2 linked regions of the Streptomyces liliifuscus genome follow. The protein of the gene in region 1 interacts with the protein of each later gene in a pairwise test. Links are inferred from orthologs where the notes say so. Each region holds a gene or a part of one and is shown on either strand. Other genes may lie near its edges.

Evidence for each region.
Region 2: the proteins of JEQ17_RS39145 (region 1) and ndk interact in binary tests that used the Escherichia coli proteins (3 or more experiments, as listed by UniProt). The link is inferred for Streptomyces liliifuscus from one-to-one orthologs.

Annotation. Positions count from the first base shown.
Region 1 is NZ_CP066831.1:9,059,071-9,073,456, reverse strand. What follows is about bases 5,414-8,133. They hold JEQ17_RS39145 (uracil-DNA glycosylase), read right to left. Parts: upstream 7,256-8,133; coding sequence 6,572-7,255; downstream 5,414-6,571. Other genes in these bases: JEQ17_RS39140 (ABC transporter substrate-binding protein), read right to left, coding at 7,396-8,133; JEQ17_RS39150 (hypothetical protein), read right to left, coding at 5,727-6,314; JEQ17_RS39155 (hypothetical protein), read left to right, coding at 5,414-5,572. Also shown: JEQ17_RS39185 (hypothetical protein), read left to right, coding at 1-173; JEQ17_RS39180 (SDR family NAD(P)-dependent oxidoreductase), read right to left, coding at 264-1,004; JEQ17_RS39175 (nuclear transport factor 2 family protein), read left to right, coding at 1,144-1,629; lnt (apolipoprotein N-acyltransferase), read left to right, coding at 1,747-3,333; JEQ17_RS39165 (Gfo/Idh/MocA family protein), read right to left, coding at 3,257-4,162; JEQ17_RS39160 (DinB family protein), read left to right, coding at 4,387-4,899; more of JEQ17_RS39155, read left to right, coding at 5,105-5,413; more of JEQ17_RS39140, read right to left, coding at 8,134-8,976; JEQ17_RS39135 (SDR family oxidoreductase), read right to left, coding at 9,186-9,941; 3-oxoacyl-ACP reductase FabG, read right to left, coding at 9,959-10,720; JEQ17_RS39125 (DUF3037 domain-containing protein), read right to left, coding at 10,878-11,270; JEQ17_RS39120 (HipA family kinase), read right to left, coding at 11,267-12,034; JEQ17_RS39115 (S9 family peptidase), read left to right, coding at 12,086-14,191; JEQ17_RS39110 (Rieske (2Fe-2S) protein), read left to right, coding at 14,291-14,386. UniProt on the Escherichia coli protein: Excises uracil residues from the DNA which can arise as a result of misincorporation of dUMP residues by DNA polymerase or due to deamination of cytosine.
Region 2 is NZ_CP066831.1:7,140,931-7,155,581, forward strand. The notes cover bases 1-2,985. They hold ndk (nucleoside-diphosphate kinase), read left to right. Parts: upstream 1-1,278; coding sequence 1,279-1,692; downstream 1,693-2,985. Other genes in these bases: folC (bifunctional tetrahydrofolate synthase/dihydrofolate synthase), read left to right, coding at 1-701; JEQ17_RS30780 (DUF4233 domain-containing protein), read left to right, coding at 705-1,058. Outside these bases: JEQ17_RS30790 (rod shape-determining protein), read left to right, coding at 3,178-4,197; rod shape-determining protein MreC, read left to right, coding at 4,370-5,314; rod shape-determining protein MreD, read left to right, coding at 5,334-6,014; mrdA (penicillin-binding protein 2), read left to right, coding at 6,094-8,349; rod shape-determining protein RodA, read left to right, coding at 8,346-9,545; JEQ17_RS30815 (CYTH and CHAD domain-containing protein), read left to right, coding at 9,596-11,110; JEQ17_RS30820 (TIGR03960 family B12-binding radical SAM protein), read left to right, coding at 11,229-13,190; JEQ17_RS30825 (DUF6243 family protein), read right to left, coding at 13,308-13,529; JEQ17_RS30830 (hypothetical protein), read left to right, coding at 13,937-14,296; JEQ17_RS30835 (restriction endonuclease), read left to right, coding at 14,439-14,651. UniProt on the Escherichia coli protein: Major role in the synthesis of nucleoside triphosphates other than ATP. The ATP gamma phosphate is transferred to the NDP beta phosphate via a ping-pong mechanism, using a phosphorylated active-site intermediate.

The sequences.
Region 1 (14,386 bases):
CCAATTCCGTGAGCCCTGGTTCCGCGCGGTCTGCTGCCGTGCTGAATGAGCAGATCCGCGCGTTATGGATACGCGCCGGCGGTTCCCTGTCGGCCCAGGAGAGGACCGAGTACGAACTGCTGGTCGTGCAGTGGGCCGCGGCGATACGTCACGAGGTCATCGAGGCGGCGTGACGACCGCGAAGTGACGTCCGTGGAGTGGCGTCCGTGGAGTGAGGACTTCCTGAGCGTGCGGGCCGGCCACCCGGCCGGAGCCGCCTCGCCTCACCGGCCCCCTGCCACCCGCAGCACCGCTCCCGTCGCGTACGACGAATCCGGTGACAGCAGCCACGCCACGGCCGCCGCGACCTCCGCGGGATCCCCCGGCCGCCCCAGCGGAATCGACGGCGCCAGCCGGGCCGGGCGGTCCGGATCCCCCATCGCCGCATGCATCTCCGTGTCGATGAGGCCCGGGGCGACGGCGTTGACGCGGATGCCGTCGGGGCCGAGTTCCTTCGAGAGACCCACCGTCAGCGCGTCGACCGCCGCCTTGGTGGCCGCGTAGTGGACGTACTCCCCGGGACTGCCGAGCGTGGCCGCCGCCGACGAGACGTTCACGATGACGCCTGCGCCCCGGAGTGCCATGTCCCGCGCGGCCCGGCGCGAACACAGCAGCGTGCCCAGGAGGTTGACCTCCACGACCCGGCGCAGCTCGGCGGTGTCAGTGTCGGCGAGCCGACCGAGCGGGCCGGTCACGCCGGCGTTGTTCACCAGGCCCGTCACCGCCCCGAGCCGCTCCGCCGCCGTGTCGAAGAGCCGCTCGACGTCCGCCTCGTCGGAGGTGTCCGCGCGTACGGTCACGCACCGCGCCCCGGCCTCGCGCACGGCGTCCGCGGTGCGCTCCGCGGCCTCGTCGTCGCGTGCGTACCCGACCACCAGGTCGTGGCCGTCCGACGCTAGCCGCAGGCAGGTCGCGGCACCGATCCCCCGGCTGCCACCCGTGACGACCGTGACGGGACGAGACATGCGCGCTCCTTCGTGATCCGTGATCCGTGATCACTGATCCATGGTTCCTGACCGGGTTCGTACGTCCATACGGCGCACGACCGGTGAATATCACTGCACGCCCCTTGGCTCGGACCTCCCCGTGGCCAACACTGAGCCGATGACGCAGCGCGTGGAACTGGCTACGGTAATGGACCGGCTCGCGGTCGACGGACTGGTCACCGAGTACGCGGTGGCGGTCGACGACGGGGACTGGGAGGCGTACCGCGGACTGTTCGCGCCGGACGGGCGGGCGGACTACCGGTCGGCGGGCGGTATCGAGGGGGACGCGGGGCAGATCGCCGGATGGCTCGCGCAGACCATGGAGCTGTTCCCCATGCGGCAGCATCTGATCGTGAACCGGCGGGTGCGGTTCGGGGCTCTGGAGCAGGACACGGGCGACACGGCCCGGATCCAGGCGGACTACGTCAATCCGATGCGGTTCTCGGGACACGACGGCGGATCCACGGAGCCCGACTTCGTGTGCGGCGGCCGGTACGACTTCGGTCTGGTGCGTACGTACAACGGCTGGCGGCTGCGTGAGGTGGTCGTCCACGAGAAGTGGCGCCGGGCCACGCAGGCGCGGCAGGAACCCGCCGCCCATTGAGCCCACGGTCGGCCTGTTCGCGCGTGCCACCTGAGTGGATACCCCCTTACGTAGATCGTCCCGGTGCGCGCACACTGGAGTCACGCACCGTGCTTCGGGGGTCGAGGGAGGCGCTGCATGAAGCTGTCCGCCGCTGACTGGCGCCGACGCCTCGGCTCCCCCTGGTGGCGCGGCATCGCGGCCGTGCTCGCCGGTGCGCTGCCGATGCTGAGCTTCCCGGCGCCGTCCCTGTGGTGGTTCGCGTATGTCGCGCTGGTGCCGTGGATCCTGCTCGTCCGCTCGGCCCCGACGGGGCGGCGGGCGGCGTACGACGGCTGGCTCGGCGGGCTCGGTTTCATGCTGGCCGTGCACCACTGGCTGCTGCCGAGCCTGCATGTCTTCACGCTCGTGATAGCGGCGCTGCTCGGCGTGCTCTGGGCACCGTGGGGCTGGCTGACACGAAGGTTCCTGGCCGGTGTTCCCTCGGCGGGCCAGGTCGTCGCCGCCCTGTTCGTGCTGCCCTCCGCCTGGCTGATGGTCGAACTCGTACGCTCCTGGGAGGGGTTGGGCGGTCCCTGGGGGCTGCTCGGTTCGAGTCAGTGGGACGTGGAGCCCGCGCTGCGGCTGGCCTCGGTGGGCGGAGTATGGCTGCTGAGCTTCCTGCTCGTCGCCGTGAACGTCGCGGTCGCCGTTCTCGTCGCCGTACGGCAGTCCCGTGTCCCCGCGGTCGCCGGGCTGGTCGCGACGGCGGCGGCCACCTCGGCGGCCTGGGTGTGGTCCCCGCGGCCGGACGTCGACGGCCGCGTCCGGATCGCCGTCGTGCAGCCCGGTGTCATCGATGGAATCGGCAGCCCGGGGAAGCGTTTCGCACGCGAGGAGACGCTGACCGGACAGCTGGCCGGGCAGGACGTGGACCTCGTGGTGTGGGGCGAGAGCAGTGTCGGCTTCGACCTCGCCGAGCGGCCCGACCTCGCGGACCGGCTCGCCGCGCTGTCGCGCCAAGTGGACGCGGACATCCTGGTCAACGTGGACGCGCGCCGCTCCGACCGGCCCGGCATATACAAGAGTTCGGTGCTCGTGGGGCCCGAGGGTCCGACCGGTGACCGCTACGACAAGATGCGGCTGGTGCCGTTCGGCGAGTACGTTCCGGCCCGTTCCCTCCTCGGCTGGGCCACGTCCGTGGGCAAGGCGGCGGGCGAGGACCGTATGCGCGGCTCGAAGCAGGTGGTGATGAACGTCGGGGGCGGGCTGCGGGTCGGCCCGATGGTGTGCTTCGAGTCGGCGTTCCCCGACATGAGCCGTCATCTCGCCCGGGACGGCGCCGAGTTGCTGCTCGCGCAGTCGGCGACCTCGTCGTTCCAGCAGAGCTGGGCGCCCGAGCAGCACGCCTCGCTGGCGGCGCTGCGGGCCGCCGAGACGGGCCGGCCGATGGTGCACGCGACGCTCACCGGCGTCTCCGCGGTCTACGGCCCGAGCGGTGAGCGCGTCGGCTCCTGGCTGGGCACCGATGCCAGTGCCTCCGAGGTGTACGACGTTCCGCTGGCACACGGTGTCACCCCGTACGCGCGGTTCGGCGAGTGGCCGGTGTACGCGGCGCTGCTGATCCTGGCCGCCCTGGGCGCCACGGAGGGTGCCCGGTCGTTGCGGGTCAGGCGGGCCGGTCCGTCACCGCGCGTACCACCCGCTCGCACAGCTCATGGGTCGCCAGCGCGTCCCGGGCGCTGAGCACCTTGCCCGCGCGCACCGCGTCGAGGAACGCGAGCACGACCTGCTCGATCCCGCGCTGCCTGGCCACCGGCACCCAGTCGCCGCGCCGGCGTATCGTCGGCTGGCCCTTGTGGTCGATGACCTCGGCGAGGTTGACGACCTGACGCTTGGTGTCCTGCCCGGAGACTTCGAGGATCTCCTCGTTCGAGCCGCTCAGCCGGTTCATCACACCGAGTGCCGTGAACCCGTCCCCGGCGAGCTGGAGCACGACGTGGTGCAGCAGTCCGTTCTCGACCCGGGCCCGCACGGTCACGTCGTCGACCGGCCCCGGCGCCAGGAACCGCAGGGTGTCCACGACGTGGATGAAGTCGTCGAGGATCATCGTGCGGGGCTGTTCCGGCAGGCCGACGCGGTTCTTCTGCATCAGGATCAGCTCGCGCGGGTGATCGGCGCACTGCGCGTACCCGGGTGCGTAGCGCCGGTTGAAGCCGACGGCCAGGCTGGTGTTCCGCTCCTCGGCGAGCTTCACCAGGCGTTCGGAGTCGGCGAGTTCGTACGCGATCGGCTTGTCGACATATGTGGCCACGCCCGCTTCGAGGAGACGGGTCACGATCTCGGGGTGCGCGTGGGTGGGCGCGTGCACGAACGCCGCGTCGAGGTTCTGCGCGAGCAGCTCGGAGAGGTCGGTGTGACGCTGCCCGGCCGGCAGGTGGAGGCTGTCGGCGACCCTGGTGAGGGTGGCGGGCGTCCGCGTGTGCAGATGCAGTTCGAGCCCCGGCCGGGTGGTGAGCACCGGCAGATAGGCCTTCTGCGCGATGTCTCCGAGTCCGATGCAGCCGACCTTCACAGGGGTCTCCTCCGGGGAACCGACATGTCCAGGGCGCACTCACCCGTGTCTCCTCGGAAGCATACGGCGACCGCGGCGGCCCCCAGTCGGCGATCCCGTCGAAACTCCGCAGGAAGGGGGCGGGCCCGCTGCCCCAGGGTCGGCGGCATGGCGTGTGCCGCGTCTCCGATGACCGCGACCCGCCCGGCGTGGAAGGCGGGCAGGTGCTCGGCGATGATGCGGGCATGACGATTGAACGCAGCGAACCCGCGATCGACGCCGACGAGCGAGCCATGCTGGAGGGCTGGCTCGACTACCACCGCCAGACCCTTGCCTGGAAGTGCCAGGACCTGGACGACGCCCAGCTCAGGACCGCCTCGGTACCGCCGTCCGAACTCTCCCTGATGGGGCTCGTCCGGCACATGGCGGAGGTGGAGCGCAGTTGGTTCCGCAGGGTGCTGGTGGGCGACGATGCCGGCCCGATCTACTACAGCGACGAGGACCGCGACGGCGAGTTCCACCTCACCGAGGAGGACACCTGGGAGGAGGCGCACGCCACCTGGCAGCAGGAGATCGAGGTCGCCCGGCGGAACGCGGCGCGCCTCGCACTCGACGACCTGTCCGCGGGCAGGAGCAGGTCCACCGACAAGCCCTTCAACCTGCGCTGGATCTACACCCACATGATCGAGGAGTACGCGCGCCACAACGGCCACGCCGACCTGATCCGCGAGCGGATCGACGGGGGCACGGGCGACTGAGGCGCGTGGCCGGGGGCAAGGCAGCCGGCAACCAGGGCGCCCCTTCAGGGGCGCGGGGAACTGCGCGACCGACCCCCACCGACCCGCAGACGACGCACAACCCTCCCCGGGCCGCCGCGGGCTCGCGCGCCGGTCGTTCACCCATGCGGGGCATCCTCCGCTTGTCAGCTCCCCAAATGGGGGCCGACACAGCAGAGTTGCGCGGGTGCATCGAACCGCGACCACCGCAACGCTCCTGGTCACCGTGGCTGTCTCGGCCGTCTCCGGCTGCATGACCGTCCAGCGACCGCTCGCTCCCGGCGCCCCGTCCGGGCCCGCTCCGGCCTCGGAGCCCCACCCGGCGGGCAGGGCCGAGCCCCAGATCGTGCAGGCGCCGGCCCGGGAGGCCCTGGAGATGATCGGCCCGTCCCGGCGCCCGTCGGCACCCGCGTCCACGCCCCGCCGTACGGCGCCCTCGGCACCCGCCGCGGCCCCGGCGGCCCCTCCCCGTCGTGCCGCCGCCGATCCGCCGCGGCGCCCGGAGCCCCAGCGGCCGGAGCGCCCCGCGGTTCCCCGTCAGCCCAGGGCGACGGCTCCGGTGACCGCGGACGTGTGTGCCTTGGGCAGGCAGTACGGCGGCTGGAACCCGGACAGCCCGCAGGCGACCATCTGCAAGGACGTGTACGGACGTTGACCGACCCGGGCGCGGATCTACGGGAGCGGCGATCCACGGGGCGGTCATCCACGAGGGCGGTCAGTCACGGGGGCGGTGATCCACGAAGGCGGCTGGCGGCGTACAGGCCCGGACCGGGGCGACGTACAAGCCCGAATCGACCGCGCGACGGCACCTAGGGCCGCTGCCGCGGCGGCCCCAGCGTCTCGCCACCGGGCCCTCTCCCCTGCCCCGGCGTCTGACCCGGTGTCGGTTCGGGCGCCCCGCCCGACGGCCCCTCCTCTTCGAGCCTCAGCTCCAGGCGGCCGATGCCCGCCCGCACACCGTCCCCGTACGCGTCGTCGCCGAGGACGCCCACGGTGTCGCGGGCCCGGCGCAGATGGCTGCGGGCGGCCTCGGAGCGGCCGAGGTTCGCGTAGTCGACGGCAAGGCTCAGATGCAGGGAGGGGTAGAAGGCCCGCACCGCGAGCGACTGCTGGTGCTCCGCGATCCGCGTGTCCGTGAGTGTGTCCGTGAGGGTGTCAGCCGCCGACAAGGCCCGCAGGTCCCAGGCCAGTTCGTCCGAGGGGTCGTCCTGGGCGTCGGCCATGTAGTGCGCGAGTGTGCAGCGGTGCAGCGCGTCGCCGTCCTCGCCGATCTCGGCCCACAGGTCCAGGAAGCGGCCCCGGGCCTCCTCGCGGTCACCGCCGTGGAGGAGCATGGCGACCTGCCCGATCCTGGTCATCATCGCGTCCGCCGCCGCCTGTTCCTGTTGCTCCGCCACCGGATCGTCCTCCACGCTCGTCCGCCGGCCGCAGCGCCCGCGCCGGTCGTTCCGTCACCTCTCCCGACGCTAACGGCAGACACTGACAATCGAGCTCAGGCAGCCCCGGGGGCCCCGCGCGCCACTGGGCCAGGACGGTGACGAACCCGGCCCGGCGTGCGGCCGGACCGGGTACTCGTAGCGGCAGGTCGTGACGGCGGCTCGTGGCGCACGCCGTGGTGACGGTTGGGCGACGGGGACGACGTGGTGACGTGATGTCAGCCGAGGTCGGGGATCCGCCAGTCGATCGGCTCGTGCCCCTGCTTCGCGACCGCCTCGTTGATCTGCGTGAACGGATGCGAGCCGAAGAACTTCTTCGCGGACAGCGGCGAGGGGTGCGCGCCCTTCACCACGATGTGCCGCTCCTCGTCGATGAGCGGGAGCTTCTTCTGCGCGTAGTTGCCCCACAGGACGAAGACGGCCGGGTCGGGCCGGTCGGCCACGGCCCTGATCACCGCGTCCGTGAACTTCTCCCAGCCCTTCCCCTTGTGCGAGTTGGCCTCGCCGGAGCGGACCGTCAGCACCGCGTTGAGCAGCAGGACGCCCTGCTCGGCCCACGGCATCAGATAGCCGTTGTCCGGGATCGGCGTGCCCAGCTCCGCCTGCATCTCCTTGTAGATGTTGCGCAGCGAGGGCGGGGTCTTCACACCCGGACGGACCGAGAAGCACAGGCCGTGGCCCTGGCCCTCGCCGTGGTACGGGTCCTGGCCGAGGACGAGCACCTTCACGCTCTCGTACGGCGTCGCGTCGAGCGCGGCGAAGACCTCGTCGCGCGGCGGGTAGACGGGACCCTTCTCGCGCTCCTCCTCGACGAACTCGGTGAGCTCCTTGAAGTAGGGCTTCTGGAGCTCTTCGCCCAGGACGCCGCGCCAGGACTCGGGCAGCATGGCGGTGTCGGTCACGTCAACTTCCTCCGGTGTGCGCTCACTTCACGGCCGCGGAACACACGGCCGTGGGTGGCCGCGCGAGGCGCGGCCACCGTCAGAGCACAGAACCTACAGGCGCCCACTGACAATCGGGCCCGAGTGCCCAACTGCCCGCGCTACCAGCTGGTCTTCCAGTACAGCTCCCACATCGCCATCATCGTCGCCGGGTCGATGGCGTTCTCGGCGCCGCCGATCTCCTCGTTCGCGGCGACGTGCTGCTTGCCCTGCCACAGGGGCAGCAGACGAGCGTCGTCGAGAAGGATCTGCTGGGCCTTCTCGAACTCCGCGGCCACCGCCCCCCGGTCGCTCTCCCGGCGCGAATCGGGGATCAGCTTGCCGGTGATCTCAGGGGTGTCGTACGGCGTGCCGAGCGCGTTCTGCTCGCCCACGAAGGGGGCGATGAAGTTGTCGGCGTCCGGGAAGTCGGGGAACCAGCCGCGCCCGAAGACCGGGTACTCGCCCTTCTGGTAACCCGAGACGTACGTCTTCCAGGGGCGGCTCTTGAGCGTGACCTTGAACAGGTCGGAGGCCTCCAGCTGGCGCTTCAGTTCCTCGAAGGCCGGCTTGGTCTGGGAGCCGTAGCGGTCGGTCGTGTACCAGAGGGTGAGCGGGACGGGCTCGGTGATGCCGTCGGCCGCCAGGATCTGCTTGGCCTTTGCGGCGCTGGGGTTCCCGAAGTCGTCGAAGAAGCCCGTGGTGTGGCCGACCAGGCCCTTGGGGATCATCGAGTACAGCGGCTCGACGGTGTCCTTGTAGATGTTGTGGGCGAGCGCGGGCCGGTCGACGATCTGCGCGATGGCCTTGCGGACCGAGACCTTCTTGGCCCACGGGTCCTTGGGGTTGAACACCAGGTAGCTGATCTCGGTGGTGGGGTTCTCGACGAGCTGGAGACCCTCGTCCCCACTGTTGTCCTGGATGTCCACGATGTCCGAGGCGCGCAGACCGCGGTAGACGACATCGATCTGCTTGTCCCTGAGGGCGTCGGCCATCGCGGCCGACTCCCGGAAGTAGCGAATGGTGACGGCGCTGTTCTTCCGGTCGGCGATGCCCTTGTAGTTGCCGTTCTTGACGAGGACCGCCTGCTTGCCCTCTTCGTAGGACTCCAGGTTGTACGGCCCCGAGCCGGTGACCTTGCCGTCCTTGCGGAGCGCGTTCGCGGGGTACTCCTCGGGGTCCACGATCGACATGGCGGGCGTGGAGAGCACGAAGGGAAACGTCGCGTCGGGCTGGTTCAGATGGAAGACGACCTCCTGGTCGCCCTTCGCCTCGACCCGGGAGAGGCTGTTCAGCAGACCGGCGGGGCCGCCGTTGACGTTGATCTTCTTGATGCGGTCGATGGAGTACTTGACGGCTTTCGCGTCCAGCGTGTGGCCGTTGGAGAACTTGAGCCCCTCGCGCAGCTTGCAGCTGTACACGGTGCTCGCGCCGTCGGTGAACCGGCAGCTCTCGGCGGCGTCGGGTTCGGGCTCGGACGCGCCGGCGGGGAAGTTCAGGAGGGCCTGGTGAACGTTGCGGAACAACTCCCACGAGTTGTCCCAGGAGGCCGCCGGATCCAGTGTGCTGGGCTCACTCGTCGTCCCGACGAGGATCGACTTCCCCTCGTCCGAAGAGTCCGAGGAGAATACGCCGCATCCGGCGACCAGGGATATGGACGTGATCGCCCCCATCTGACGCAGGTATCTGTCCCGCTTGAACACGCGCACGCTCCTCGATCGGCCATACCACAAGGGTGGGCGCACGATACCGCAGCGCCAGGCCGCATGGGCCTTCACACTGGCAGGGCCCTTGATCAGCAGATATCGCGGAACGTATCGGAACGATCTCTTTCCTGGTAGCACCCTGGACAGGTGGACGCCCGGGCGATTTTCGGCCAAGCCGCCCGGGCGTCCACGATCGAGATCCGTTGTCAGACTCCGGCGTTGAGGAACTTCCCGCCGTCGACCACCAGCGTCTGCCCGGTGATCCAGTCCGACTGTTCCGAGGTCAGGAACGCTGCGGTGCCGCCGATGTCCGACGGAACGCCGAGCCTGCCGAGGGGGTAGCCCGCGGCCGCCTCCTCCTCGCGGCCCTCGTAGAGGGCCTTGGCGAACTGCGTCTTGACGACCGCGGGCGCGATGGAGTTGACCCGCACCCTGGGTGCGAACTCGTGCGCCAGCTGAAGGGTCAGGTTGATCATCGCGGCCTTGCTGATGCCGTACGCCCCGATGAACGGCGAGGCCTGGACGCCCGCGAGCGAGGAGATGTTGACGATCGCGCCGCCGTTCTCGCTCTGCCACGCCTTCCACGTCCGCTGGGCGAAGCCGAGCGCGGAGACGACGTTGGTCTCGAACACCTTGCGTGCCACGTTGAGGTCGAGGTCGGCGATCGGCCCGAACACCGGGTTCGTACCGGCGTTGTTGATGAGGAAGTCGACTCGGCCGAACGCCTCCATGGTGCGTTCTACGGCGATGGCCTGGTGGGCCTCGTCGTGGGCCTTGCCCGCGACGCCGATGACACGGTCCGCGCCGAGCTGCTCGACGGCCTCCTTGAGCGCGTCCTCGTTGCGGCCGGTGATGCACACCCGGTCGCCGCGGGCGAGCAGCGCCTCGGCGACGCCGTAGCCGATACCGCGGCTCGCGCCGGTGATGAGGGCTACCTTGCCCGAGAGTTCCACAGTGGTCATATTCCTGTCCCCCGGCCCTAGTTGAGCGGTCCGCCGGCCACGTACAGCACCTGGCCGGAGACGAAGCCGGCCGCGTCGCCCGTGAAGAAGGCGATCGCGTTGGCGATGTCGTCCGGGTTGCCGACGCGCTGGACCGGGATCTGGGTGGCGGCCGCGGCCTGGAACTCCTCGAAGCCCATGCCGACCCGCTCGGCGGTGGCGGCGGTCATGTCGGTGACGATGAAGCCGGGCGCGACGGCGTTCGCGGTGACACCGAACTTGCCGAGCTCGAAGGCGAGGGTCTTGGTGAAGCCCTGCAGACCGGCCTTGGCGGCGGAGTAGTTGACCTGGCCGCGGTTGCCGAGCGCAGAGGAGGAGGAGAGGTTGACGACACGGCCGAACTTGGCGTCCACCATGTACTTCTGGACGGCCCGCGTCATCAGGAAGGAGCCGCGCAGGTGCACGTTCAGGACCGTGTCCCAGTCCGACACGCTCATCTTGAACAGCAGGTTGTCGCGGAGCACGCCCGCGTTGTTCACCAGGATCGTCGGCGCCCCGAGCTCCTCGGCGACGCGTGCCACGGCGGCCTCGACCTGCGCCTCGTCGGAGACGTCGGCGCCCACCGCGATCGCCCTGCCGCCGGCGGCGGTGATCTTCTCCACGGTGTCCTTGCACGCGGCCTCGTCGAGGTCGATCACCGCGACGGCACGGCCCTCGGCGGCCAGTCGTACGGCGGTCGCGGCGCCGATGCCGCGCGCTGCACCGGTGACTACGGCGACGCGCTGCTCTGAGGTGGACATTGCTGGTTCTCCTCGCCCTTGGGAAGCCCTTGAAAGACCAAACCTGCGGCTCTCACGGTACGCCCCTTTGGTGAGCGACCGCTTAGTACCTTCAGCAGACGTGACGCTAGAAGCCTTGGCACCCAGTGTCAACGGCCTGCTCGGCCGGTGTGATCCATTACCTGACCAGCAGGTCGAGCAGCCGCACCGCCTCGGCGGCGGGATCCGCCGTGAGACCGGTGTGCACGGGCCCCGGCTGGACGACCGTGGAGCGGGGCGCGATCAGCCAGCGGAAGCGCCGCCCGGCGTCGTCGCGCGCGGCCTGACCCGCCGCCGCTCCCCCGGCGCAGACGCCCTCGACGGCCCGCAAGGCCGCGCGGACCCCGGGCGCGTCCGCCTCCGGATCGAGGGCCCGCAGCTTGTTCTCGTCGAGATGGGTGTGGGCGGCCACGAAGGACTTCGCGCGGCAGTACACGAGCACGCCCGCGTTGAAGTACTCCCCCCGCTCGACCCGTGGCACCACGCGCAGCAGTGCGTACTCGTAGACGTCACGGCCGTCGCGCTCGCTCACTTCGTGCCCTCCTGGCTCGTCCGGACGCGCTCGTGGATGGTGGCGGCGCGGGCGAGGAGCGGCTCCGCGTACGCGCGTCTGAGCGCGTCCGTCGACTCGAACCCCGGCTCGTCCCGCAGCCACTCCTCCGGGATCGCCGCGGTCACCTCGGCGAGCAGTTCCTCGGTGACCCGGGGCGCCAACTCCGCGGCGGCGGAGGCGATGTCGGGGCCGAACGGCGCGAGCGCGTGGTCGGAGGCGTCGTACGGCTTGGCCGCGGAGGCCGCCGCGCCGGGCCAGTTGTGGTGCCAGATCATGGTGGCGCCGTGGTCGATGAGCCACAGATCGCCGTGCCGGACCAGCATGTTAGGGTTCCGCCACGATCGGTCGACATTGTTGACCAGCGCGTCGAACCAGACGATTTTCCCGGCTTCTTCCGGGCTCACCTGGTGCGCGAGGGCGTCGAAGCCGATCGCCCGGGAGAGAAAATCCATCCCCAGATTCAGCCCGCCGCTCGACTTGAGCAACTCCTGCACTTCCTGGTCCGGTTCACCGAGCCCTATGACCGGATCGAGTCCGATCGTGACCAGGCCGGGTACGCGCAGGCCCAGGCGACGGGCGAGTTCACCACAGACGACCTCCGCGACGAGGGTCTTCCGCCCCTGTCCGGCACCGGTGAACTTCATGACGTACGTCCCGAGATCGTCGGCCTCGACGAGCCCCGGCAGCGAGCCTCCCTCACGCAACGGCGTGACAAAGCGGGTCGCGCTGACTTCCTTGAGCATCGCCCCAGGTTACTGGGGCGTTCCCCGTCCACTCGCACGAAGGGATCACCTGTGACTGCCGAAGACCTGCCCCTGCAGTACGCCCGCACGAAACGCTTCTCCCTCGGGGTGCCGCGCGGCTTCACCGTCTCGCCGGACGGCGACCGCGTCGTCTTCCTGCGCACCAAGAACGGCCGCTCCACGACGGGCCTGCTCTGGCTGCACGAGAACGGCGAGGAGCGGCTGCTCGCCGACCCGCTCGCGCTCGGCGACGGCGGGGAGGTCCCGGAAGCCGAGCGGATCCGCCGCGAGCGGGCGCGCGAGACGGGCGCGGGCATCGTCTCGTACGCCACCGACGCGGCCGTCCGTCTGGTCGTGTTCGCCCTCTCGGGCGCCCTGTGGGCCGTACGCACGGACGAGGGCGTCCTGCGCCGGATCCCCACGGCGGGCCCGGTCGTCGCCCCGCGCCCGAGCCCCGACGGCTCCCGCATCGCGTACGTGAGTGACGGCGCCCTCCGCGTCGTACGCATCGACGGCACCGCCGACCGCGCGCTGGCCAGGCCGGAGGGCCCGGAGGTGACGTACGGGCTCTCCGACCACGTCTCGTCCGAGTCGCTGGACCGTACGCGGTCGTTCTGGTGGTCGCCGGACGGGGACGCGCTGTTGGTGGTACGGGTCGACAACTCGCCGGTCCAGCAGTGGTACATCAGCGATCCGGCCGAGCCCTCGCGTCCGTCGCGCGCGATCCGCTACCCGGCCGCGGGCACCGCCAACGCCGAGCTGTCGCTGCACGTGGTGGGCCTCGACGGCGAGCGCGTCGAGGCACGGCTCCCCAAGGAGGCCGCCGAGCCGCATCCGGCGGGTGAGTGGACCGACCCGTCCTTCGAGTACGTCGTGCACGCGGCCTGGGACGGCGCCGGACCCACCGCCGTCGTGCAGACCAGGGACCAGCGCTCGGCATACCTGCTCGGGATCGGTTCCTCCACGGGCCTGACCACGACGCTCCACCATCTCCGGGACGCCGCCTGGCTGGAGTTCATACCCGGAACGCCTGCCACCACCGCCACCGCCGGTCTCGTCCTCACCACGCAGGAGGGTTCGCGCGGACTGCTGATGACCGGGACCGGGGTGCGCACCCCTGAGGGCATGTACGTCCACGAACTGCTCGCCGTGGAGGGCGACCGGCTCTACTTCACGGCGTCCGAGGAGCCGACGGAGGTGCACGTCTGGTCGTACGGCCCAGAGAAGGGCTTCGAGCGGCTGACCGACGAACCGGGTGTGCACAGGGCCACCGTCGGGGGCGACACCGTCGTCCTGGACAGCACGACCCTCGACGGGCAGACGGTGAAGGTGCTGCGGGACGGCGGACCGGCCGGGCGGATCCGGGTGCTGGCCGAGCGGCCCATGACCGAACCGCGCCCCCGCTTCCTGACCCTCGGCGAGCGCGAGCTGCGGGCGGCGCTGTACCTGCCGACGTCGTACGAACCGGGGGCGGGCCGACTGCCCGTGATCGTGCACTCGTACTCGGGGCCCGGCGCACAGAAGGTCGTGAGGGCCGCCGCCTGGCACCACGCCGTGAACCAGTGGTTCGCCGACCAGGGCTTCGCGGTGCTGTGCGTCGACGGACGGGGCACCCCGGGGCGCGACCGGGCCTGGGAGACCGCCATCCACGGGGACCAGCTCATGCCCGTGATCGAGGACCAGGCGGACGCCGTACGCGCGGCCGCGGAGCTCTTCCCCGAACTGGACACGGGACGCGTGGCCATCCGGGGCTGGTCCTTCGGCGGCTATCTGGCGGCGGGGGCCGTGCTGCACCGGCCGGACATGTTCCACGCGGCGGTCGCGGGCGCGGCCCCGACCGATCTGCGGCTGTACGACACGCACTGGAAGGAGCGGTTCATGGGCCACCCGGACGTCCAGCCGGAGAACTACGAACGCTGCTCCCTGGTGGCACACGCACACAAGCTCACGCGCCCCTTGATGCTCGTCCATGGGATGGCCGACGACAATGTGGCGCCCGCACACATGCTGCGGTTCTCGGCGGCGCTGCTCGCCGCCGGCCGGCCGCACACAGTGCTTCCGCTGCCGGGAGCCACCCACCTGGTGACACAGGAGGGCGTGATAGACACCCTGCTCAGGCTGGATCTCGATTTCATCAAGAAGTCGCTCAATTCCTGAACCGCCTGAACTGCGCGGGTGACGTACCCGTACCCCCTGTTGGATCAACACACAACTTTACAAACGCGCATCTGCACATCTGTGGAAGGGACCGCCACTATGTCCAGCGAATCGCTCAAGCCTGCGCCGGCGCTCTGTCGTCGCACCCTCCTGGCGGCGCTAGGCGGGGCGGGCATCGCCGCCACGCTGACCGCC
Region 2 (14,651 bases), 1.9 Mb from region 1 along the record:
AGAAGGCCGTCGAGGTCGATGCCACAGTCGCCCGCGAGGGGCTCGAGTTCGGCGTCGTGAGCCGCCAGGTCGCCGTCGGCGGGCAGCTGCTGACCCTCCGGGGGCTGGGCGGGGAGTACGACGAGGTGTACATCCCGCTGCACGGGGCGTACCAGGCGCACAACGCGGCGGTGGCGCTCGCCGCGGTGGAGGCGTTCTTCGGGGTCGGGTCCCAGCGGCCCGAGCCGCTCGACATCGACACGGTCCGCAAGGCCTTCGCTGCGGTGTCCTCGCCCGGGCGGCTGGAGATCGTGCGGCGGTCGCCGACGGTCGTGCTGGACGCCGCGCACAATCCGGCGGGGGCACGGGCGACCGCCGAGGGTGTCCGTGAGGTCTTCGACTTCAGCCGGCTGATCGGTGTCGTGGGGTCGAGCGGGGACAAGAACGTACGGGGGCTGCTGGAGGCCTTCGAGCCGATCTTCACCGAGGTCGTCGTCACGCAGAACTCCAGCCACCGGGCCATGGACGTGGACTCGCTCGCCGCGATCGCCGTCGAGGTGTTCGGGGACGACCGGGTGCAGGTCGAGTCCCGGCTGGACGATGCCCTGGAGGCCGCGATCACGCTGGCCGAGGAGGAGGCGGAGTACGCGGGGGCCGGGGTGCTGGTGACCGGTTCCGTGATCACTGTGGGCGAGGCCCGGTTGCTGCTGGGGAGGGGCTGATCCGTGCGTACGCTCTGTGCTTCGACGCTGATCGGTGAGTTCTTCGTCATCGGTTTCGCGGGGCTCGTCGCGATGAAGGATCCCGATCTGTCCATGGCCACGGTCTGGACGGTGAGTGGGGTCGCGATGGTGTTGTGCCTGTTGCTCTGCGGGATGATCACGCGGCCGGGGGGTGTCCAGCTGGGGTGGGCGCTGCAGGTCGTGCTGATCGCCAGCGGGTTCGTCGTGCCGACCATGTTCTTCCTCGGTGCCGTCTTCGCCGCCCTGTGGTGGGCCTCGGTCCACTTCGGCCGCAAGGTGGAGGAGGCGAAGGCGCGGTTCGCCGCGCAGGCCGAGACCGGGGGTAACACGGCGTAGGCGTGATATTCAGCCTCTCCGGCGTCTGAGGAGCGGGGGTTCGGGGGCGGAGCCCCTGAGTCAGGGACGGGAATGGGTAGGGGCGGCGGGGGCGAAAACAGCCGGGTCGGCCGGTATCGGACCGGCCCTCCCCGTAGCAGCTGACGCTGCGTAACACGCACCCGGACACGCCCTGTAGCCTCGGTCATCCGCACATCTGTGACCCGAAGGAGCCACCACCGTGAGCCAGCGCACCCTCGTCCTTCTCAAGCCCGACGCGGTCCGTCGCGGCCTGACCGGCGAGATCATCAGCCGCATCGAGCGCAAGGCCGGCTGGGAGATCACCGCGCTGGAGCTGCGCACGCTGGACCAGGACACGCTGGAGCAGCACTACGGCGAGCACAAGGGCAAGCCCTTCTACGAGCCCCTGGTCGCCTTCATGGCCTCCGGCCCGGTCGTGGCGCTGGTCGTCGAGGGCGAGCGCGTCATCGAGGGCGTACGGGCACTCGCGGGCCCGACCGACCCGATCGCCGCCGCCCCCGGCTCCATCCGTGGCGACTTCGGTGTCATCGTCCGGGAGAACCTGATCCACGCCTCCGACTCCGAGGAGTCCGCCGAGCGAGAGCTGAAGATCTTCTTCCCGGGCCTCGCCTGACCGCTCCCCGACGGACCACCGACCCGCCACACCCCGAGGCCCACACCACTGGCGGGCCGAGGGGTGCGGTGCATGGCACCCGGCGCCGGCACCCGGGAGACTCCCCCAGGCCCCAGGCTGGGACCTGGCTCCATTCCCGGCAGCCCAGGGTCCGGCCTGCCAGGCGTGGGCGCGCCCAGGAGACCGGTTCTGCGCCCGGCAGGCCAGGCTGCCGGGCGCAGTGAACCCGGGCCTGGCAGCCGGGCGGTGGGCGCCCGGGGCACCGGTTCTGTGCCTGGCAAGCCGGCAAACCCGGCAGGCCCAGGCCGCTGGGCGAGCAAGCTTGGGCCCGGGCTCAGCGTCCGGGGTTCAGCGAGCCCAGCCGAGATCCGGGGCTCAGCGAGTCCGGGCCCAGTATCCGGGGCTCAGCGAGCCCAGGCACGGCAAGCCCAGGCCCAGCAAGCCCGGACCCAGAGCCCAAGCCCGGCATCCCGGTGCTCAGCGAGTCCGGGCCCGGCATCCGGGGCCCAGCGAGCCCGGAGCCAGCCCCCGGAGCTCAGCAAGCCCAGACTCAGCACCCGGGCCCGCGAGCCCGGCCCCAGCATCCGGGGCTCTTTGGGCCCAAGCCCGGCATCCCAAGGCTCAGAACCCCGGGCCCAGCAAGCCCGGGCCCAGCAAGCCCGAGCCCGGCAGGCCCAGGCCGCTGGGCCGGCAAGCCCGAGCCCGGACTCAGCCTGCGGGGCTCAGCGAGCCGAGGCGCGACATCCCGGGCCCAGCGCCCGGACCCAGAGCCCAAGCCCGGCATCCCAAGCCCAGCAAGCCCAGACCCAGTACCCGGGCCCCGCGAGCCCAGCCCCAGCCTCCGAGGCTCAGCAAGCCCAGACTCAGCACCCGGGCCCCCGAGGCTCAGTGGGCCCAAGCCCGGCACCCCCAGGCTCAGCAAGCCCAGACTCAGCACCCGGGCCCCCGAGGCTCAGTGGGCCCAAGCCCGGCACCCCCAGGCCCAGCAAGCCCAAGCCCCGCAGCCCAGTCTCAGCAATCTCGGGTCCAAGCAAGCCCAGCCCAGTAGTCCAGGCCCAGCAAGCCCGGGCTAAGCTCCGGCTTCCCAGGTCCAGCAAACCGAAGCCCCGCATCCCAGACCCCGCCGCCCCGCCCCGTCACCCGTTGTTCAGTCCGCACCCACCCGTTCGTCCCGTCGGGAACCCGCTTCACCAGGAATCTTCTGATGTCATGTCAGGCACCTGGGCTTCTGACCTGGGAGCGGCGCACAATGGCTGCTGTCGGTTGGCATATGCGTGGCGATCGAGGGAACGCGTTCCCCCGATGGACCGTCTCCAGAAGCGGGGCGGCACGTCATCTGGTCACAATGGCGAAGACCCTCGCGCGGTGTTCGTGCAGGCGAGACTACGATGGAAGCCTTCACGTCACAGCGCTCACCCTCGCCGACCTAAAAAGCCATCAAAAGCTCCACTTGGGAAGGCCAGACGAATCCTGATGGGGAACTCAATGTCGTTCATCGGCCGTGACATGGCTGTCGACCTCGGGACCGCCAACACGCTGGTGTACGTCAGGGGTCGCGGGATCGTACTCAACGAGCCGTCCGTCGTCGCGATCAACACCAACACCGGTGGCATCCTCGCGGTCGGCGCGGAAGCGAAGAAGATGATCGGGCGGACGCCGGGCAACATCGTTGCCGTGCGCCCGCTGAAGGACGGTGTCATCGCCGACTTCGAGATCACCGAGCGCATGCTCCGCTACTTCATCCTGAAGATCCACAAGCGGCGCTATCTCGCCCGTCCTCGCGTCGTCGTCTGTGTGCCCTCGGGCATCACGGGCGTCGAGCGCCGTGCCGTCATCGAGGCGTCGTCCCAGGCCGGCGCCCGCCAGGTGCACATCATCGAGGAGCCCATGGCCGCGGCCATCGGCTCCGGCCTGCCGGTCCACGAGGCCACGGGCAACATGGTGGTGGACATCGGCGGCGGCACCACGGAGGTCGCGGTCATCTCGCTCGGCGGAATCGTCACGGCACAGTCCATCCGTGTCGCCGGCGACGAGCTGGACAACGCGATCATCCAGCACATCAAGAAGGAGTACTCGCTCCTTCTCGGTGAGCGGACGGCCGAGCAGATCAAGATCACGATCGGTTCCGCGTACGACCTCGACAATGACGAACACACCGAAATCCGCGGCCGGGACCTGGTCTCCGGCCTCCCGAAGACCGTAGTCATCTCGGCCGCCGAAGTCCGCAAGGCGATCGAGGAGCCCGTCAACGCCATCGTGGACGCGGTCAAGACCACCCTCGACAAGTGCCCGCCGGAGCTGTCCGGCGACGTCATGGACCGCGGGATCGTGCTCACCGGTGGTGGCGCCCTGCTGCGCGGTCTCGACGAGCGGCTGCGTCGCGAGACCGGCATGCCGATCCATATCGCGGAGGATCCGCTCGACAGCGTGGCGCTCGGCTCCGGCAAGTGCGTCGAGGAGTTCGAGGCGCTCCAGCAGGTTCTGGACGCCCAGCCGCGCAGATGAAGTAACTCTTCGATTCCGCCGTACGGGATGATCCCTTCTCGTACGGCGGATCGTTGATATTCAGGCATAAGCTCCCCCATAACGCCGCCCCGCGGGTCCGCGCTCCGGGTACTCCGGGGATCTTCCGGGTGAGCCATACACGTATTCGACGAGGAAGGCACGGCCGCCGCACGTGAGGGACACACGAGAGAGCCGGCTGCTCTTGGTGCTGCTGATCGCCATCGCGTTCGCTTTGATCACGGTGGACATCCGCGGTGGCAAGGATTCGCCGGTCGACGGTGCCCGGCAGGCCGCCGCCACGGTCTTCGGCCCGATCGAGGACGGGGTGTCCTCCGCGGTCGACCCCGTCGGCAACGCGATCGAGGCCGTGAAGGGATCCGGCGGCCGCCACGACCGCATCGCCCAACTGGAGCGCGACAACGCCGCGTTGAAGGCGAAGCTGGGCAGCGACGACCGTAACCGCAGCCGCCTCAAACAGCTCGACAAGGTCCTCAAGACGGCCGGCGCCGGGCAGTACGGCATCAAGGGCGCCGAGGTCATCGCCATAGGAGCGGCCCAGGGCTTCTCCTGGACCGTGACCATCGACGTCGGCGCGAACGACGGCATCAAGCGCGACATGACCGTCCTGAACGGAGACGGGCTGGTCGGGCGCGTCACCACCGTGGGGCCCAGCACCGCCACCGTGCTGCTCGCCAACGACCCCGACTTCACGGTCGGCACGCGCATGGAGGCCACCGACGAGCTGGGCTTCGCCTCCGGCCAGGGGGACCGCCCGCTGCGCGTGGAGCTGCTCAACGGCAAGGCCAAGATCAGGAAGGGTGACCGGCTGGTCACCTTCGGATCCCAGGCCGACCGGCCGTTCGTGCCCGGTGTCCCCGTCGGCATCGTGTCCCGCGTCGACCCCTCCGGCGGCGACCTGACCCGCACGCTCTACGTCACGCCGTACGTGTCCTTCACCAAGCTCGACATCGTCGGCGTCGTCGTCCAGGCCCCGCGCAAGGACCCACGTGACGACGTGCTGCCGCCCAAACCGGAGCCAACGCCCACGCCGACCGTGACCGTGACGGTCACGCCCTCGGCGAACGCGCCCGCCGACGGTCTGCAGCAAGAGCAGTAGGAAGTAGGAGCTGAATCCCATGCGCTTCAACCGAATGCTGCTCTCCACCACCCTCGTGGTCGTCGCCCTGGTGATCCAGGTGAGCGTCCTGGCCCGGCTCCACCTGCCGGGCGCCGTCCCCGATCTGCTGCTGCTCACCGTCCTCGGCCTCGCCCTGGTCTACGGCCATGTCGGCGGCGCCCTCATCGGCTTCGGTGCGGGCCTGCTCGCCGACCTGGCCCCGCCCGCCGACCACGCCGCCGGGCGCTACGCCCTCGTGCTGTGTGTCATCGGCTACCTCGCCGGACTCGCCAAGCCCGAGAACGGCCAGCTCAAGTCAGCGACCGGCCCGATGGCCGTGGTCGTCGCCGCCGCGGTCGGATCCACGCTCCTGTACGCGGGAGTGGGCGCCCTCGTCGGCGACACCGCCGCCCGCCATGTGGGCCTGAGCAGCCTGCTGTTCACGGCTGCCCTGTACGACCTGCTGCTCGCCCCGTTCGTCGTACCCGGGATCATGGCCCTGGCCCGGCGCGCCGAGAACGACCCGCTCGCCGAAGCCGGTGGCGGCGGCGGTTCCGGCAAGAAACCCGACGTCACCGCGGGCTGGCTGTCCTCCGGCACGGGTCTGAGCATCGGCAGCCAGCGCGGCGGCCTGAGAGTCAAGGCGGCCAGGGCGCGCGTCGCGCGTGCGGGACGCATCAAGGGGGTCAAGCGGCTGTGAGAGCGGCGCTCACGACAACTGCACACCGTGTGGGCTCTCACGAGGTCGGCACACCGCAAGAGCTGAGGGAGGGGGATCAGTGACCAACATCCCGGAGACCGGCCGGACCCCAAGGGTCCAGATCCGGCTCGTCGTCATCCAGATCCTCGTGCTCTCGCTCCTGGGCACTCTCGGCGGGCGCCTGTGGTACCTCCAGATCCGCAACGGCGACGAGTACGCCAAGGAGGCCTCCGGCAACCACGTCCAGCAGGTCGTCAGCCCCGCCGTGCGCGGCTCGATCCTGGACGCCCGCGGAGTGCCGATCGCCGACAACGAGACGCGGCTCGTGGTCTCCGCGTCCCGCACCGAACTGCTGAAGATGAAGGACGACGGCGACGCCGTCCTCACCAAGCTCGCACGCGTCCTCGGCATGAAGGCCAAGGACGTGATGGACAAGGTCCGGCTGTGCGACTCGAAGACGCCGCAGCCGTGCTGGAACGGCTCGCCCTACCAGCCGATCCCCATCACCGACGAGGCCACGGCCAAGCAGGCGCTGCAGATCCGCGAGCGTGCCGAGGACTTCCCCGGCATCACCGCCGAGCCGCAGGCCGTCCGCCGCTACGCCGCCCCCGGCGAGGCCAACACCGCGCAGGTCCTCGGCTATCTCTCGCCCGTCACCGACGAGGAGATCACCAAGGCCAAGGACACCGACTCGCCGTATCTGCGCTCCGACCAGGTCGGCCGCTCGGGCCTCGAGCGCGAGTACGACAAGGAACTGCGCGGCAAGGCCGGTGTCACCCGCTACGAGGTCGACAATCTCGGCCGCGTCATCGGCCAGGCCAAGAGCGACGAGGCCGAGCCCGGTGCCAACGTCGTCACCAGCATCGACTCCCGCGTCCAGCGCGTCGCCGAGTACGAGCTGAACGAGGCGATGAAGGACGCCCGCGACGAATTCGACGACAACACCGGCGAGAACTACAAGGCCGACTCCGGAGCGGTCGTCGTCATGGAGGCCAAGACCGGCCGTGTCGTCGCGATGGCGTCCAACCCGTCGTACGACCCGAACGCCTGGGTCGGCGGCATCTCCGGCAAGGACTACGCCAAGCTCACCGGCAAGGGCTCCAACTACCCGCTCCTGAACCGCGCGATCCAGGGCCAGTCCGCCCCCGGCTCCGTCTTCAAGGTCATCCCGACGGCCGCCGCGGTCAACGCGGGCTACTCCTTCGACGGCCCCTACGAGTGCTCCAGCTCGTACTCCATCGGCGGCCAGGTCTTCAAGAACTTCGAGTCGAAGGGGTACGGCCCGATCAGCCTCGGCCGCGCCCTTGAGGTCTCCTGCGACACCGTCTTCTACCGGCTCTCCCACGAGGAGTGGAAGCGGGACGGCGGCATCAAGCCGAAGAAGAACGCCAAGGACTGGTTCTACAAGACGGCCCACCAGTTCGGCCTCGGCAAGGTGACCGGCATCGACCTGCCGAACGAGGTCGCCGGCCGCGTCCCCGACCGCCAGTGGAAGCTGGACTACTGGAAGGCGAACAAGGACGCCTGGTGCAAGTACGGCAAGAAGGGCGGCTCGTACGCCCAGCAGATCGCGTACGAGAACTGCCTCGAAGGCAACCGGATGCGTGCCGGTGACTCCGTCAACTACTCCATCGGCCAGGGTGACACGCTCGTCACCCCGATCCAGATGGCGACGATCTACGGGGCGATTTCCAACGGCGGCACCCTCTACGACCCGACCGTCGGCAAGGCGATCATCAGCCCCGACGGCAAGACGGTCCAGGAGATCAAGCCGAAGTCGCACGGCAAGCTGCCGATGACGCGGAAGACGCGCGACGCCATAGACGGTGCCCTCGCGGGAGTCGCGACCCGCGGTTCGGCCGCCTGGCGGTTCGGCGGCTGGCCGCAGGACAAGATCCCGCTGCACGCCAAGACGGGTACGGCCGAGGTCTACGGCAAGCAGACGACCTCGTGGTTCACCACGTACACCAAGGACTACACGGTCGTCATGACCATCTCCCAGGGTGGTACGGGCTCCGGTGCCTCGGCCCCCGCCGTGCGCAAGATCTACAACGCGCTGTACGGCATCTCCGAGGACGGCACGATCGACAAGAAGAAGGCCCTGCTCTACAGCCCGCAGAAGAGCCTCCCGAAGATCGAGGCCGACGGTTCGATCGACTCCCCGAAGGTCGAGAAGTACCCGGCCAAAGAGGAGCAGGCCTCCGAGGAGGGCGGGCAGCAGCCGGTGTCCGGTGACGACCCGGCCGCCACCGTGCCCAACCCCAACACCGGTGACAACCGCGACGCCCGAAGGCGCTCGGCCCGCCCGAGGAAGAGGCGGAGGACGCTCACATGACCGGCGCGAACGGATTCTCCGTCTCCGGATACGGACCCGAACGCTCCAGCTGGTCGCGGCTGTTCGCCCGCGACTCGCTGGCCCGCAGGCTCGACTGGCCGATACTGTTCTCGGCCATCGCGCTCTCCCTGATCGGCGCGGCCCTCGTCTACTCGGCGACCCGCAACCGCACCGAGCTCAACCAGGGCGACCCGTACTACTTCCTGTTCCGGCATCTGCTCAACACGGGCATCGGCTTCGCCCTGATGATCGGCACGGTCTGGCTCGGCCACCGCACCCTGCGCACGGCCGTACCGATCCTGTACGGGATCTCCGTCTTCCTGATCCTGCTTGTGCTGACCCCGCTCGGCGCGACCATCAACGGCGCGCACGCGTGGATCGTCATCGGCGGCGGCTTCTCGCTCCAGCCCTCCGAGTTCGTGAAGATCACGATCATCCTGGGCATGGCGATGCTGCTCGCTGCCCGGGTCGACGCCGGAGACAAGCCCTACCCCGACCACCGCACGGTTCTGCAGTCCCTGGGTCTGGCCGCCGTACCGATACTGATCGTGCTGCTCATGCCCGACCTCGGCTCGGTCATGGTCATGGTGATCGTCGTGCTGGGTGTGCTGCTCGCCTCCGGCGCCTCCAACCGCTGGGTCTTCGGGTTGATCGGCGCCGGCGCCCTCGGCGCGATCGCGGTCTGGCAGCTCAAGATCCTCGACGAGTACCAGATCAACCGCTTCGCGGCCTTCGCCAACCCCGAGCTCGACCCGGCGGGCGTCGGCTACAACACCAACCAGGCGCGTATCGCGATCGGCTCCGGCGGTCTCTTCGGCACCGGCCTCGGCAAGGGTTCGCAGACCACGGGCCAGTTCGTGCCCGAGCAGCAGACGGACTTCGTCTTCACGGTCGCGGGCGAGGAGCTCGGCTTCGTCGGCGCCGGACTGATCCTGGTCCTGCTGGGCATCGTGCTGTGGCGGGCCTGCCGCATCGCCCGCGAGACGACCGAGCTGTACGGCACGATCGTCGCCGCCGGGATCATCGCCTGGTTCGCCTTCCAGTCGTTCGAGAACGTCGGCATGACCCTCGGCATCATGCCGGTGGCGGGTCTACCACTGCCTTTCGTGTCCTACGGAGGCTCTTCGATGTTCGCCGTCTGGGTGGCCGTGGGACTCCTGCAATCGATCCGCGTCCAACGACCGATGTCGGCCTAGTGCACATGTGAGGGCTGCCCATGAGCCGGATTCGCGACTAGATTCGGTTCATGGCGGACACAAAGCGGGAGATCGAGCGTAAATACGAAGCCGATGAGAGCGCCGGACTGTCGGATCTGCCGGACCTGACAAAGGTCTCCGGCGTCTCGGCCGTCATCGACAAGGGCGTCGCCGAACTCGACGCGACCTACTACGACACGCCCGATCAACGGCTCGCCGCCGCGTCGCTCACCCTGCGCCGCCGCACCGGGGGCGACGACGCGGGCTGGCACCTGAAACTGCCGGTCTCCGAAGGCGTACGGGACGAGATCCACGCCCCGCTCTCCGACACCGTGCCCCGGACGCTCGGCGGGCTCGTCCGCTCCCGGGTGCGCGACGCCGAACTGGTCCCCGTCGTGCGGCTGCGGTCGGCCCGTGACATCCGCCACCTCGTCGACGACTCCGGGGGCCTGCTCGCCGAGATCAGTGTCGACCGCGTACACGCCGAGCGGCTCAGCGGCGGCGACGGCACCACCGAATGGACCGAGATCGAGGTCGAGCTGGCCGACGACGGCGACCCCGCCTTCCTCGACAAGGTCGAGAAGAAACTCCGCAAGGCCGGCGTCTCCCGCTCCAAGTCCGCGTCCAAGCTGGCCAGGGCCCTCGGGGAGACGGGCCAGGCGCCCCGCAAGCAGGCCGTCGTGGAAGCGGCACCCGTCACCTCGGGCGACCACGTCCTCGCGTACGTACGGGCCCAGCGCGACGCGATCATCGAGCTCGACCCCGCCGTCCGGCGCGACGTGTACGACTCCGTGCACAGCATGCGCGTCGCCACCCGCCGGATGCGCAGCGCCTTCCGCTCGTACGGGAAGATCCTGGACCGGGCCGTCACAGACCCGATCGGCGACGAGCTGAAGTGGCTGGCCGGGGAACTGGGCGTCGACCGTGACCAGGAGGTCCTGACCGAGCGGCTGACGGCGGCCCTCGCCGCACTCCCGCGTGCCCAGCTCACCGGGCCGGTCCGCACCCGGATCCGCACCTGGTCGCACGCCCGCCGCTCCGGCTCCCGGCGCCGGCTGATCGCGGTCCTCGACGGCAGGCGCTACCTGGACCTGCTCACCGCCCTGGACACGCTCCTCGCCACTCCGCCGCTGCTCAAGGCCGCCTCGGGCGAACCGGAAAAGGTGATCTCCAAGGCCGTGCACAAGGACTTCGACAAGCTGTCCGGACTGATCGCGGAAGCCATCGACTCTCCGCCGGGCCCGGACCGTGACCTCGCGATCCACGAGGCCCGCAAGAAGGCCAAGCGCACCCGGTACTCGGCGGAGGCGGCCACCCCCGCCCTCGGCAAACCCGCGAAGAGCCTGACGAGCGACATGAAGTCCCTGCAGAACCTGCTCGGCGAGCACCAGGACAGCGTCATGGCCCGTGAGGCCCTGCGCGACGTCGCGACCCAGGCGCACGCGGCGGGGGAGAACGCCTTCACGTACGGGGTGCTGTACGGGCGTGAGGAGCGGGCGGCGGAGGGCGTCGAGGCCGGGCTGCCGGGGGCGTGGGAGACGATCCGGAGCGGGACGGTGTTCTGAGGATCTCCGCTCCGGTCGGTGGGGATCTCCGCTCCGGACGGCGGACGGGGGGTGGCTCCCGGCACGTTAGGCTGGATGGTCACCCCTGTCGGATCTCACCCCACCAAAGGTTTGCGAGATGTCTGCCGAAGTCGCTGCATCGGTGTTCCCGCAGCTCGAAGCTCTGCTCCCGCATGTGCAGAAGCCGATCCAGTACGTCGGCGGAGAGCTCAACTCCACGGTCAAGCCCTGGGAGACCACTGACGTCCGCTGGGCGCTCATGTACCCGGACGCGTACGAGGTCGGACTGCCCAACCAGGGTGTCATGATCCTTTACGAGGTCCTGAACGAGCGTGAGGGCGTTCTCGCCGAGCGCACGTACAGCGTGTGGCCGGACCTGGAGGAGCTCATGCGCGAGCACCGGGTCCCGCAGTTCACGGTGGACAGCCACCGCCCGGTGAAGGCCTTCGACGTGTTCGGCCTGTCCTTCTCCACGGAGCTGGGCTACACGAACATGCTGACCGCGCTTGACCTGGCGGGCATCCCGCTGGAGTCCAAGGACCGTACGCTCGACGACCCGATCGTGCTGGCCGGCGGTCACGCGGCCTTCAACCCCGAGCCGATCGCCGACTTCGTCGACGCGGTGATCATCGGCGACGGCGAGCAGGCCGTGCTCGACATGACCGACATCATCCGCGCCTGGAAGTCGGAGGGCATGCCGGGCGGCCGCGAGGAGGTCCTGTTCCGCCTCGCGAAGACGGGATCGGTGTACATCCCGGCGTTCTACGACGTCGAGTACCTCGCCGACGGCCGGATCGCCCGAGTGGTCCCCAACAAGTCGGGTGTCCCGTGGCGGGTGTCGAAGCACACGGTCATGGACCTGGACGAGTGGCCGTACCCGAAGCAGCCCCTCGTCCCGCTGGCCGAGACCGTCCACGAGCGCATGTCGGTGGAGATCTTCCGCGGCTGCACGCGCGGCTGCCGCTTCTGCCAGGCGGGCATGATCACCCGCCCGGTGCGCGAGCGCTCCATCACGGGCATCGGCGACATGGTGGAGAAGGGCCTGAAGGCGACGGGCTTCGAGGAGGTGGGCCTGCTGTCCCTCTCCTCGGCGGACCACTCGGAGATCGGCGACATCGCGAAGGGCCTGGCGGATCGGTACGAGGAGGACAAGATCGGCCTGTCCCTCCCGTCGACCCGCGTGGACGCCTTCAACGTCGACCTGGCCAACGAGCTGACGAGGAACGGCCGGCGCTCGGGCCTCACCTTCGCCCCCGAGGGCGGCTCCGAGCGCATGCGCAAGGTCATCAACAAGATGGTCTCGGAAGAGGACCTGATCCGTACGGTCTCCACGGCGTACGGCAACGGCTGGCGCCAGGTGAAGCTCTACTTCATGTGCGGCCTGCCGACGGAGACCGACGAGGACGTCCTGCAGATCGCGGACATGGCGATGAACGTGATCGCCGAGGGCCGCAAGGTCTCCGGCCAGAACGACATCCGCTGCACGGTGTCGATCGGCGGCTTCGTCCCCAAGCCCCACACTCCCTTCCAGTGGGCCCCGCAGCTGTCGGCGGAGGAGACGGACGTACGCCTCGGAAAGCTCCGCGACAAGATCCGCGGCGACAAGAAGTACGGCCGCTCCATCGGTTTCCGCTACCACGACGGCAAGCCGGGCATCGTCGAGGGCCTGCTCTCCCGCGGTGACCGCCGCATCGGCTCCGTGATCCGCGCGGTCTACGAGGACGGCGGCCGCTTCGACGGCTGGCGCGAGCACTTCTCGTACGACCGCTGGATGCAGTGCGCCGAGAAGACGCTCCCCGCCTTCGGCGTAGACGTCGACTGGTACACGACCCGCGAGCGCACCTACGAAGAGGTCCTCCCCTGGGACCACCTGGACTCCGGCCTCGACAAGGACTGGCTCTGGGAGGACTGGCAGGACTCCCTCGACGAAACAGAGGTCGAGGACTGCCGGTGGACACCCTGCTTCGACTGCGGGGTCTGCCCCCAGATGGACACCTCCATCCAGATCGGCCCCACAGGCAAGAAGCTGCTCCCCCTGACGGTCAAGAAGGACCCTGCGACGAGCGGGCACACGCACTGACGTGAGTGAGGCGCTGCGGCGCGTCGTGGAGGTGCTGGGGGACGGCAGCAGGGCCCGGACCGTGTATAGCGGTCCGGGCCCTGGTCTGTGCGGTGCCGCCCTTGCGGCGGCGGTGTGTCAGCTCTGGGTGGTGTCGTCGTCCGCCTGCGTGGCGCCCTCAGCCTCAGCTGCGCCTGTCTTCTCGCGCATCTTGCGCACCAGCTCGGCCTTTCGGTCGGCTGCGCTCTGGCGGTCGAGGTTGCGGTACGGGCCGTTGTTCTGCCGTTCGGTGCGGGACAGCTTCTTGCGCTTGCCGCCGCCCATGCCCACGGGATTGTTGATGTTCTTGCTCACGGTCACGGGTTCTCCCGGTAATGATGTGAAGTGATCTACGGATTCGTCGGTGGGGGACGGGCGGCGACGTCGAAGGGCGTCAGCGGGGGCCCGTCACGCTCTCACTCGTAAATCGGCGTCTGGAAGAACATGTCAAAGACGTTACCCGGTTCCGTCGGCCCCGCGCACCAACCTTTTCGCTCGGAGTCGCCTGGGTGGGTGCTCTTGGTTCGCGTGGTGGCTTTCGGCTTCCTAGCGTGGCGGTATCCGCTACGGAGGAGGCAAGCATGCCGGCGAGTGGTCCTTCGTGGGGGCGCTCCGGTGACGGCCCTGCCCCTCCTGGTGCCGGGCAGTGGGCGGCGCCGGCCGGGCCTCCGGGGAAGCAGGGGCGGAACCGTTCGTGTCTGTGGGGCTGCGTCGGAGCTCTGGCCGCGGTGGTCGTCGTCATTGTCGTCGTGGTTGTGCTGGTGATCGTGCTGGCGGGTTCGATCGAGAACCCCGGGAATCCCGAGAATCCGCCGTCGGCCGATGTGAGGGTCACGTCCTGTGCCGTCGATGCGGCAACGCGGCTGCCCTCGGCCGGACTTGAGATCCACAACCACAGCTCGAAGACCTCGACGTACGGCGTCACTGTCGAGTTCAGGGCCCCGGACGGGACGCGTGTGTCCGAGGGCGCGGCCCTGTCCCTGACCGTCGCGTCCGGTCAGAAGGTGACGACCACGGCTGCCGGCAAGGACCAGGTCACGCAGAAAGTGACGTGCAAGGTGACGAAGGTGAACCGGATCGCGGGCTGAGCCGCCCCGCACGCACTCCGTGCGCCTCCGCGAAGTGGGGGAGAGGTGCGCGATCGCAGACTAGAGTCGTCTGGTTACGGTCAGTTGTGGGGTCGGGGTTCGGTGGCAGGGCCTCGGAGTTGTGGGGGAGGGCCTGTAGAGCATGAGTCGTCGCTCGAATGGGTTGGTCGGGATCTGGGCCGAGGTCCAGCGGCAGCAGCAGCGCCAGGTGGAGGAACGGGCGCGGCAGCAGCGGGAGTTCGACAGGCAACAGCGGTACCAGCAGAGGGAGTTGGCACGCAGTCGGCGTGAGCATCAGGCCGCGTACCGGCAGCAGCGGGAGGCCGACGCGAGGCGGCGTACCGAGGAGTTGGAC